DNA from 2 places in the Stenotrophomonas sp. S4 genome. Region 1 is predicted to be linked to the other one. Evidence: predicted binding sites of a transcription regulator. Region 1 holds the regulator's gene; the other holds the start of a gene.
The links. The regulator FliA, encoded in region 1, starts transcription of late flagellar genes. The targets are predictions, from matches to a motif close to TAAAGTTTNNCNNNCNNNGGCCGATAA.

Region 1 (5,952 bases):
GGCCAGGTGTTCGGCCAGTACCGTGCGCTGGCGATCACCGCCGGCATCATCGGCGTGGTCGGCCTGGTGCCGGGCATGCCCAACGTCGCTTTCCTGACGCTGTCCGCGATCCTCGGTTTCATCGCCTGGAAGGTGTACCGCAAGGGCAAGGCCCCGGCTGCCGATGCGGCGGGCGCTGGCACGGATGCTGCCGCGCTCAACGCACTCGGCCGCCCAGCCGCACCCGCACCGACCGCCGAACTGAGCTGGGACGAACTGCGCCCGGTCGATCCGCTGGGCCTGGAGGTCGGCTACCGGCTGATTCCGCTGGTGGACAGCAACCAGGGCGGCGAACTGATGGCACGCATCAAGGGCGTGCGCCGCAAGCTGACCCAGGATGTCGGCTTCCTGATCCCGTCGGTGCACATCCGCGACAACCTGGAACTGCCGGCCAACGGCTACCGCGTGCTGGTGCACGGCGTGCCGGTGGCCACCGCCGAGATCCATCCTGATCGCGAACTGGCGCTGGACCCGGGCAGTGCGCTCGGCGCGCTGGAAGGCATCGCCGGCAAGGACCCCGCGTTCGGCCTGGATGCCACCTGGATCCAGCCGCACCAGCGCGCCCAGGCCGAAACGCTGGGCTACACCGTGGTCGATCCGGCCACTGTGGTCGCCACCCATCTGTCGCACCTGATCCGCGAGCACGCGCCGGAACTGCTCGGCCACGAAGAAGTGCAGCACCTGCTGGCCAACCTGGCCAAGAGCGCGCCGAAGCTCGTCGAAGATCTGACGCCGAAGGCGCTGCCGCTGTCGGCAGTGGTGCGCGTGCTGCAGAACCTGCTGGTCGAGCGCATTCCGATCCGCCAGCTGCGCAAGATCGCCGAAGCACTGGTCGAACACGCGCCCAGCAGCCAGGACCCGGCCGTGCTGACCGCCGCCGTGCGCACCGCGCTGGGCCGCTTCATCGTGCAGGAGATCGCCGGAATGTCGGCGGAGCTGCCGGTGTTCACCCTCAACCCGCAATTGGAACGTGTCTTGCAGGAGTCCACGCAGGGCAACGGCGCCGCGCTGGAACCCGGACTCGCTGAGCGACTGCACCAGAGCCTGGCCGAATGTGTCAGCAAGCAGGAAGCCCGCAACGAGCCCGCGGTCGTGCTGGTACCTGGCCCGGTGCGCGCCGCGCTGGCCCGCCTGGTCCGCCACAGCGTTCCGTCGCTGTCGGTCCTGGCCTACAGCGAGGTGCCGGAGGACAAGCGCCTGAAGCTGGTCGGAACGATCAGCTGACGCCGCCCTCCGATGCGCCAGAAAACAGACACCACTTTCGAACCAACGCAACAGACAGATACCAAGGGGAACCCGCACCGTGCAGACCACCGACCACCCGAGTTCTCCGACCGCCACCCCGCCGTCTTCGTCCCGTGACCACAGCATGAAAATCAAACGATTCGTCGCCGCCGACATGCGCTCGGCCATGAACCTGGTGCGCAAGGAACATGGTCCTGACGCCGTGATCCTGTCCAACCGCCGGATCGAGGAAGGTATCGAGATCGTCGCCGCCGCCAACTACGACGAGAGCGCCGTGCAGCGTGCACTGGAAGCCTCGCGCCGTGATGTCGCACCGCCGCCGGCCCCCAAGCCGCGCACCGCCGCCGACGCGGTGATCGCCGCCGTCACCCGCCGCCGCAGCAGCACCCCGGCGCCGGAACCGGTCGCCGCCACCACCTCGGCCGTCGCCGCCCTCGCCCGCGCCGCCGTCGGCGCCACCGGCCGCACCCTGGACAGCGCCGACGAGATCGTGCCGACCCGCGGCAGCACCGGCTTCGCCGCCACCCTGGCGCGTGCCGCCGTCAACGAACCGGCGCTGCCGGACCAGATCTTCGCCCCGTTCGCCGAAGCCATCGTCGCACCGGCCAACCGCGCCCGCTTCCAGATCGACCCGCCGCATGAGACGCATCACGAAAGCGCGGCGCCGGCCGTGCAGCCGCCGCCGCTGCCGACCGCTGTCGTGACCGATGCACAGCCAGATATCGCCGCCAGCGAACCGGCAGCGGTCGAAGCCGTCGTCGAGGCCAGCCCGGCCCCGATGCTGGCCCCGGCACCGACGCTGACCGTGGTCGCCCAGGACGACGCCGAGATCCGCCAGCTGCGCCAGGAAGTGGCCGGCATGCGCCAGGTGATCGAGCGCGAGATGAACCGCTTCAACGACGAGCGCCTGCGTGGCTGTCCGGTGCGCGCCACCGCGCTGGACCTGATGGACGAATACGGCTTCGATGCCGGCCTGGCCCGCGACGTGGCCATGCAGATCCCGCTGGAGACCGAGGCCCACCGCGGCCGCGGCCTGATGCTGGGGCTGATCTCGCGCAAGCTGCCGATCGCCCCGGTCGACCCGCTGGAAGAAGGTGGTGTGATCGCCCTGGTCGGCCCGACCGGCGCCGGCAAGACCACCACCATCGCCAAGCTGGCCTCGCGCTTCGCCGAGAAGCACGCGCCGCGCGACGTCGCCCTGGTCACCACCGACACCACCCGCATCGGCGCCCGTGAGCAGCTGTATGGCTACGGCCGCCAGCTCGGCATCGCCGTGCACGAGGCCAACAGCGGCACCGACCTGGACCAGCTGCTGGAACGCCTGAAGGACTACAAGCTGGTGCTGATCGACACCGCCGGACTAGGCCCGCGCGACCGTGCGCTGGCCGCCCAGCTGCAGTGGCTGCGGGCCGCGCGCCAGGTGCGCACCCTGCTGGTGCTGCCGGCCAACACCAGCTTCGGCGACATGGACGAGGTGGTGCGCCGCTTCGGTGCGGCCAACCTGCAGGGCCTGGTGCTGAGCAAGCTGGACGAGACCGGCCGCTTCGGCAACGCCCTGTCGGTGGCCGTGGACCACGCCCTGCCGATCACCTGGGTGACCGATGGCCAGGACGTCCCGGAGGACCTGCACCGGGCCAGTGCGGCCAATCTTGTACTTCGCCTTGAAGATTTGCGCCGAGCGGCCGATATGCCCTGCAACCCGGAGTTGAACCATGCCGTCGCGTGAGTACGCCAAGCTGACCAAGACCTTCCCGCTGTCGGCCACCCGCAGCGAGCCGCTCGGCCCTGTGCGCACCATTGCCGTGACCGGCGGCAAGGGCGGCGTGGGCAAGACGAATGTGTCCGCCAACCTGGCCGTGGCGCTGGCCGGCATGGGCAAGCGCACGCTGCTGCTGGACGCCGACCTCGGCCTGGCCAACATCGACGTGATCCTGGGGCTGAACCCCACCTTTACGCTGGCCGACCTGGTTGCTGGCCGCTGCTCGCTGGACGACGTCATCGTCGAAGGCCCGAACGGCGTGCTGGTGGTCCCGGCCGCATCCGGCCGCCGGCACATGGCCGAGCTGGCCCCGGCCGAGCATGTCGGCCTGGTCAACGTGTTCTCCGAACTGGAACGCGAGCTGGACATCATGGTGGTCGATACCGCCGCCGGCATCACCGACGGCGTGCTGACCTTCTGCCAGGCCGCGCAGGACACCGTGGTGGTGGTCTGCGATGAGCCGGCTTCGATCACCGACGCCTACGCACTGATCAAGGTACTGTCGCGCGAGCGCGGCGTGGACCGCATCCAGGTGGTGGCCAACATGGTGCGCGACCCGAACGAGGGCCGCGTGCTGTACGAGAAGCTGACCCGCGTCTGCGAGAAGTTCCTCGCCGATGTCTCGCTGAACTACCTCGGCTGCGTACCGCAGGATGACTGGCTGCGCCTGTCGGTGCAGCGCCAGCAGCCGGTGGTGAAGGCCTATCCGTCCAGTCCTTCGGCGCTGGCGATCACCGAGATCGCGCGCCGCACCGCACGCTGGCAGGCACCGACCGAACCGCGTGGCGGTGTCGAGTTCTTCCTCGAACGCATTCTCAAGCAGCGCGGGGTGGCCGCATGAAAGGCGCAGCCCAGTACAAGGAAGTCCAGCGCTCGGCGGCCAACGAGGTCATCGCCCAGCACTCGGACCTGGTGCGGCGCATCGCCCACCACCTGGCCGCGCGCCTGCCGGCCAGCGTCGAAGTCGATGATCTGATCCAAGCCGGCATGATGGGCCTGATCGAAGCCTCGCGCAGCTATGACGCCGACCAGGGCGCGTCGTTCGAGACCTATGCCTCGATCCGCATCCGCGGCTCGATGATCGACGAGATCCGCCGTGGCGACTGGGTGCCGCGCTCGGTGCACCGCCGTGCCCGCGATGCCGCCGCCACCATCCGCCGCCTGGAACAGAGCACCGGCCGTGCCGCCAGCGCCACCGAAGTGGCCGCCGCGATGGAGATGCCGCTGCCCGAATACCTGCGGCTGATGGAAGACGCCGCACGTGGCCAGGTGCTGAGCCTGGAGTCGCGCATCGAAGACCAGGGCGAACTGGACACCGTCGCCCAGGGTGGCCCGACCCCGCAGCAGGTGCTGGAGCGCGGCGAGTTCGGCCGCGAGCTGGGCAAGGCCATCGGCCACCTGCCCGAGCGCGAACAACTGGTGCTCTCGCTCTACTACGAGCAGGAGCTGAACCTGAAGGAGATCGGCGCGGTGCTCGGCGTGAGCGAATCGCGGGTCTGCCAGATCCACGGCCAGGCCGTGCTGCGCCTGCGCGGCCGGCTGAAGATATTCGAGGCCGTCGACGCCGGCCTGGAAGAATGAACATCCCCGAGGCGGCTGCCCCCGGCCGCCCGGAATGAACAACAAAGGAACTCTGCTTTGAACAAGAACATGCGCATCCTGATCGTCGACGACTTCTCGACCATGCGTCGAATCGTCAAGAACCTGCTGGGCGATCTGGGCTTCACCAACACCGCCGAAGCCGAGGACGGGCATGCCGCGCTGTCGCTGCTGCAGAGCCAGCCGTTCGATTTCGTCGTCACCGACTGGAACATGCCGGTGATGACCGGCATCGAACTGCTCAAGGCGATCCGTGCCGATGCCAAGCTGAAGACCCTGCCGGTACTGATGGTCACCGCCGAAGCCAAGCGCGAGCAGATCATTGAAGCGGCCCAGAACGGCGTGAATGGTTACATCATCAAGCCGTTCACCGCGCAGACGCTTGAAGAAAAGCTCGGCAAGATCTTCGAACGCCTGGCGGCCAGCGCCTGATGGATACCACGGTCGACAAGAACGCCCTCGCCCTGCGCCTGCAGGAAGCCCTGGACGCACTGGAGTCCGGTGACGAAGCCGCGTGGCGGCAACGCATCGACGGACTGGTCGCGCTGCGCACGCAGCCGATGATGAGCGGCCTTTCGCGGCTCGCCCGCGAGCTGGGGCAGGCCCTGGGTGAACTGCCGACCGTGCCCAGCGAAGCCGGCGAACTGGACGATGCCTGCGCACGCCTGGACCACGTGGTGGCGATGACCGAACAGGCCACCCACCGCACCCTGGACCTGGCCGAGGAATGCCGCAGCCTGACCGAACAGCTGCGCGCCGAAGGCCTGCAGCCGGGCCAGGACGCGCAGCTCGAGCGCATCCGCCACAACCTCACCGAGATCGCCCTGACCCAGAGCTACCAGGACCTGACCGGGCAGATCATCCGTCGCGTGGTCGGCATCGTCCGCCGCGTGCACGAAGGCTTCGGCGCACTCGGCCTGCCGCCGGAACAGCATCGCACCGACCCGGAACTGGCCGGGCCGGCACTGAAAGGACTGGACCGCCACGCGGTCTCGCAGAACGACGCCGACGACCTGTTGTCGGATCTGGGGCTGTAAGCATGAGCGCGGTATCCGACGACATCACTGCCGATTTCATCATCGAGGCACAGGAAATCCTGGATCGCCTCGGCGAACAGCTGGTGTCGCTGGAACAGGCACCGCAGGACACCGAACAGCTCAACGCGGTGTTCCGGGGCTACCACACGCTCAAGGGCGGCGCCGGCTTCCTCGGTGTCACCGCCATGGTCGAGCTGTGCCACGCCGCTGAAGAAGCACTGGGCGCTGCACGTGCCGGCCAGGCCGTGCTGCAGGCCCATCACTTCGATGCCG
Region 2 (5,952 bases), 2.0 Mb from region 1:
GCTGTGCGATCGCGCTGCTGTTCTTCACCCTGTCCGGCCTTTACCTGCGCTGGCCACGCCGCTGGTGGCACTGGCGCAGCTGGCTGGCGGTGGAGTGGACGCGCAGCGGCCGTGGCTTCCTGTGGAGCCTGCACTCGGTGATCGGCACCTGGGTGCTGCTGATCTACCTGATGAGTGCACTGACCGGCCTGTGGTGGTCGTTCGACTGGTACCGCAACGCGGCCAACACGCTGCTGGGCGTGGCGCCGGCGGCAAAGCACAAGGTGGCCGCCGACGCTGCACTGGACCTGGATCGCATCGAGGCCACGCTGTACGCGCTGCCCGGCGTGCGCACCGGCTTCATCGACCTGCGCCTTCCGGAGAAGCCGGGGCAGGCGCTGAACGTGCGGGTGATGGCCGGTGATCCGTCGCAGCGCGGTGGCCACCACGATCGTGCACATGACCTGCTGCAGCTCGATCCGGCCAGCGGTGCGGTTCTCGATGCCCGCCCGTACGCACGCCAGGGCGCGGGCGGACAGCTGGCCACCAGCGTGTTCGCGCTGCATTCTGGCAGCTACTTCGGTGTGCCCGGGCGCGTGGTGGTGATGCTCAGCAGCCTGGGCATGAGCCTGTTCTTCATCACCGGCTGGATGCTGTACCTGGACCGCCGCCGCAGCCAGCGTGCAGCGCGAGGGCTGCGCCGGTCGCTGCCGACAACGACCACCGATGGCGGTGGTTTGCCGTGGCTGGTGGTGCATGCCAGCCAGAGCGGACTGGGCGAACAACTGGCGTGGCGTGCGGCCGCGCAGCTGCAGGCGTCCGGTCATGCGGTGCAGGTACTGCCGCTGGCCCGCGTCGATGCCGCGAGGCTGCAGGCCACCTCCCAGGCCCTGCTCGTGCTGAGCACCTTCGGCGACGGCGAGCCACCGGATGCAGCGCGCCGCGCGGTACGGCTGCTGCTCGCGCAACGTCTGGACCTGTCGCGCCTGCAGTTCGGCCTGCTCGCGCTGGGTGACCGCCAGTACCCGCATTACTGCGGCTTCGGCCGCCAGTTCGATGGCTGGCTGATCGACAACGGCGCGCGTCCGCTGTTCGAGCGCATCGATGTCGATGCCGCTTCGGTGCCGGCGCTGCGCCAGTGGCAGCAGCAGCTGGGTGCGCTGACCGGCATCCCCACCGATGACAGCGTGCTGCCTGCGGCGACGCAGATGCATGAGTGGCGGCTGCTCGGCCGCGACCGCCTCAACCCGGGCAGCATCGGCGGAGCCATCTGGCGTATCCGTCTTGCCACACCGGCCGACATGCAGTGGCAGGCGGGTGACATCCTGCACATCGCGCCCCGCCACAACGCGCGGCATGCCGGTGCCGTGTTGAAGGCACATGGGCTGGACCCGCTGCAGCCACTACTGGTCGACGGCCATCCGCGCACGCTGCTGGCGCTGGCCAGCGAACGCGAGCTGCCCGAGGCCGATGCTGCGCTGGCGGTGCAGGATGCCTGCCTGTGGCTGGCCGGGCTGCCGCTGCTGCCCAGCCGCGAGTATTCGGTCGCCTCCTGCACGGATGATGGCGTGGTGGAGCTGGTGGTGCGGCTGGTGCATGACGCCTCCGGTCGAGCCGGGCTGGGCTCGGGCTGGCTGTCGTTGCATGCGCCGATCGGTGCCAGCATCGTTGCCCGTGTGCATCGCAACCCCGGTTTCCATCGTGTCAGTGGCGCCCCGATGGTGCTGATCGGCAACGGCACCGGCATCGCTGGGCTGCGCAGCCTGTTGCGCGAAGCCGCCCACGCAGGCGAGCACGGGCACTGGCTGCTGTTCGGTGAGCGCCAGCGCGCACACGACTTCCTGTTCGCCGACGAGATCGAGGCCTGGCGGGCCCAGGGCCATCTCACGCGGGTGGACCTGGCGTTCTCACGCGATGGCAAGGGTAGTTACGTGCAGGATTACCTGCGGGCGGCCACCGATGCGCTGCGCGAGTGGATGCAGCGCGGTGCGGTGATCCATGTCTGCGGCTCGCTGCAGGGCATGGCCGAAGGCGTGGACCAGGTGCTGCGTACCGCGCTGGGTGATGAAGTGGTGGAAACGCTGCTGGAAAACGGGCGCTACCGCCGCGACGTGTATTGAGCCACAAGGGTGGTGCCGGCCAGCGGCCGGCACTACCGGGGCAGCTTCAGGCCGCCGCACGCGCCTGCGGTATCGACTGCAGACGGAACGCGCCCACTGCTTCGGCCAGGGCATGTACCTGCGCCTGCATCTGCGCAGTCGAGGCACCGGCCTCTTCCACCAGGCTGGCGTTGCGCTGGGTGCTGGCTTCCATCTGCACGATGGTCTGGTTCACCTGGGCGATGCCGGCATGCTGGTCCTGCGACGCACTGCGGATGCCAGCCAGCAGGTCGGCCAGCTGCTGCACGCTGCCGACGATCTCGCCCATCGTGGTGCCGGCCTGCTCGGCCTGCCGGTTGCCCTGCCCGACGCGCGCCACCGAATCCTCGATCAGGCCCTTGATCTGCTTGGCCGCCTCGGCACTGCGCTGCGCCAGCAGGCGTACTTCGGCAGCCACCACGGCGAAGCTGCGGCCCTGCTCGCCGGCGCGCGCCGCTTCCACCGCCGCGTTGAGCGCAAGGATGTTGGTCTGGAAGGCGATGCCATCAATCAGCTGGGTGATGTCACCGATCCGCCGTGACGCTTCACTGATGCCATGCATGGTTGCCACCACCTGGCCAACAGCCTCACCGCCGCGCTGCGCCACTGCTGCCGCGCCCTGCACCAGGGCATCGGCGCGACCGGCGGCATCGGCGTTGCGGCCAACGGTGTCGGTCAGCTCATGCATCGACGCTGCGGTCTCTTCCAGGTTGGCGGCCTGTTGCTCGGTGCGCTGCGACAGATCGTGATGACCGGCAACGATCTCACCGACACCGGTATCGAGGCTGGACGTGGCCTGCTGGATGCGGGTGACGATGCGGCCCAGCTGCGCGACGGTGGCATTGGCATCGTCCCGCATGCGCGCGAACACGCCCTGCAGGTCCCCCTCCATGCGCACGCTGAGGTCGCCGCGGGCCAGTGCAGCGAGCAGTGCCTGCAGGTCACCGAGGTTGGTTTCAAAGGTGGCCAGCAGGCGATTGATGCTGGTCGACAACGTGCGCACGAAGCCCTGCTTGCCCTCCAGCGCGATACGGCCATGCAGGTCACCGTGTGCCGCCGCATCGACCAGGGCAGCCACTTCGGTTTCCAGCAGCGTCTCCAGCGCACGACTGCGCCATTCCACCGCTACGCCGAGGAACTGCCCTTCGTCGATGATGGGGTTGGCAATCAGCTGGTAGCGCACACCGACATGACCGATCTCGCGCTCCTCGCGCTGACGCACGCCGGCCAGGCTGGCCAACGCCGGATGCAGGCGCACTGCATCGCTGCCCACCAGGTCTTCGAGCTGGCGTTCGAGTTGCTGCAGCAGTGCCGGATTGACGTAGGCCACCTGGCCCTCGGCATCGATCACCATCAGCCCGGTCTGCGCGCTGTCCAGCGCCTGGCGCACGCGGGTATTGCCGCGCGCACCGGCACGCTCGGTCTCGATGCGCGCACGCAGGCGCTGCTGCATGTCGACCAGGCGCTGTGCCAGCTGTCCGATCTCGTCGTTGGCGTTGTACACGCGCAGGGTGGTATCCAGGCGGTCGTCGGCGATATCGCTGGCGAAACGCAGGGTGTCCTGGATCGGCTGGCGCACCGCACGCAGCACCAGCACCAGGCTGGTGATCAACACGCCGGCGACCAGCAGCAGGGTCACTGCGAACAGCACGCTCATGGTGCGCGTGCCGGCCTGCTGGCGCGCCTGTGCCTCGGCCAGCACCGCCATCTGGGCCTGCTGGAAGGCGGCCAGCGCCGGCGCCACGCCTGCGGCGGTATCCAGCAACGATTGCGCCTCCACATCCAGGCCAACGCGGGCGGCGGTATAGCCCAGCAACGCGACCTGATAGGCCTCCATGCCGTTGCGAAGGGCATCCTGCGCATCGGTCGGCAGGCCCACCAGCGCGAGATCGAACGGCAGTTTCTCTTCGCTCGCACGGTCGGCATGGGTGGAATCGCCATCGAGCAGCAGCAGCGCCTCCTGTCGGCGCATCTTCTGCAGGGACAACGCCAACGAAGGCCGCTGCAGCGCATCCACCTGCGCCTGCAGGGTGTCGGCGGCCTGCTGCAGCTGCGCGGCGAGGCCGGCATCGCCACGACCCATCTCATCGACGCGTTCGAACAGGGCGGCCACACCCTGCGAGAATGCACCGGCAGCTTCGGTCAGCGCCTGCAGCGCCTTGCGCCGGCCGGCATCCATCGGCATCGCGCGCAGCGCCTGAAGATCGGCCTGCAGCGCCTTCTGCGTCGCCAGCAGCTGCGCGCGGTCGGCATCGTCGAAACTGCGTGCATACTGGGTCTGCAGACGACGCGCCTCGGCCACCCGTGTCGCCAGGCTCGCGGCCAGATCGCTGCCGTGCTGGTAGCTGGCCTGGCTGCGTGCCGCCTGCGTGCTGGCATGGCCGGTCCAGGCGTAGACCGCAGCGATCGCGATCAGGCCCAGGCCACAGACCCACAGGGTCGCCTTGAGCTTGTTGGCTACGCTGAGCCGGTGCGGCTGCAGCCACAGCAGCAGGCCGGGGGACGCCGAGCGCAGCGCGGCAAGCCGCATGCGCAGGGACCGGAGGTGGGGGGCAACGGCCGACATGACAGACTCCAGGCGGAAGGACGCACCTGTATCGGCTGGAAATGGAGCAACTTTAGGGCGTTCTTGGTGCAGTTCCACCGATTGCTGGCGGACGCGGCCTTTGTACCCGGCACAGGCGACGGGGGGATGACACCCGCGCAGTGCTTGACCTCAACCCCGGTTGGGGGAGCACAGTGGACCTCCCTCCCCGCCCGGTGCCCCCATGACGACGCTCGATGTCCCCCGCTACCTGCAACGCCTGCAGCTGGATGCACCGCCACCGCTGACGCTGGCGGGCCTGACGCTGCTGCAGCAGCGCCACAACGCACTGCTGCCGTTCGAAACCCTCAGCTGCCTGCTGCGCGATGCAGTGCCGATCGACCTGGACAGCGTGCAGCGCAAGCTGCTCGACGACCACCGTGGCGGCTACTGCTTCGAACTCAATGGCGGCCTGCTGGCGCTGCTGCAGGCGCTGGGCTTCGATGCGCAGCCGTTGAGCGCGCGCGTGCTGCTGGCCGCCCAGGACGGCGAACTGACCGCACGGACCCACCTGCTGCTGCGCGTGCAGGTGGACGGCGATGACTGGCTGGTGGATGCCGGTTTCGGCAGCCTGACCCCGACCGTGCCGCTGCGCCTGCGTGATCCACAGCCGCAGGCCACGCCTCACGAGCGCTTCCTGCTGCAGCGCCTGCCCGGCGAGGGGGATTTCGTGCTGTCCGCCGAGTCCAGCGATGGCTGGCGGGCGATGTATCGCTTCGACCTGCACGCGCCGGCACCGATCGACAACGTGGTGGGCAACTGGTACGTGTGCACCCATCCCGATTCCAGTTTCCCCGGCCAGCTGCGCGCGTCACTGACCGGGCCGGACTGGCGACGCACCATCGGCAGCGGCAACTACACCGAGTACCGCCCTGGCCAGGCACCGGACAAGCGCCCGCTGCATGATGTTGGCGACGTGCGCGAAGTGTTGCAGCAACGCTTCGGCATGCAGTTGCCGGACGATCCACGGCTGGATCCGGCGATCAACGACTGGCTGCAGCGCTCGCGTGCCGCGACCCACGTGTAGCGTCGAGCCATGCTCGACTGCTGTTGGCGGCGCGGGGAACGCGTCAGTCGAGCATCGCTCGACGCTACAGAACCGTGCGCGCCTGCAATGCGATCCGGTTGCCTTCGCTGTCGCGGATCTCGGCCACGCGCCAGTCACCGGCATCGGCCGGGCCGAAGCGCAGCTCGGCCCCGGCCTGCAGGGCACGCTCGAGGCTGGCGTCCAGGTCATCGACACCGATGTAG

Region 2: ACUZUJ_RS19760 (methyl-accepting chemotaxis protein) is a predicted target of FliA. The motif match lies at 4,712-4,738, and genes of this name have one in related genera.

The regions. Positions count from the first base shown of each region.
Region 1 is NZ_CM196188.1:2,241,321-2,247,272, reverse strand. Features, by position in the region: gene flhA (flagellar biosynthesis protein FlhA) at 1-1,263, shown strand, start outside; gene flhF (flagellar biosynthesis GTPase FlhF) at 1,409-3,010, shown strand; gene ACUZUJ_RS10480 (MinD/ParA family ATP-binding protein) at 2,997-3,884, shown strand; gene ACUZUJ_RS10475 (RNA polymerase sigma factor FliA) at 3,881-4,624, shown strand; gene cheY (chemotaxis response regulator CheY) at 4,682-5,074, shown strand; gene ACUZUJ_RS10465 (protein phosphatase CheZ) at 5,074-5,679, shown strand; gene ACUZUJ_RS10460 (chemotaxis protein CheA) at 5,682-5,952, shown strand, end outside.
Region 2 is NZ_CM196188.1:4,247,341-4,253,292, forward strand. Features, by position in the region: gene ACUZUJ_RS19755 (PepSY domain-containing protein) at 1-2,099, shown strand, start outside; gene ACUZUJ_RS19760 (methyl-accepting chemotaxis protein) at 2,146-4,683, opposite strand; gene ACUZUJ_RS19765 (arylamine N-acetyltransferase family protein) at 4,886-5,728, shown strand; gene ACUZUJ_RS19770 (VOC family protein) at 5,793-5,952, opposite strand, start outside.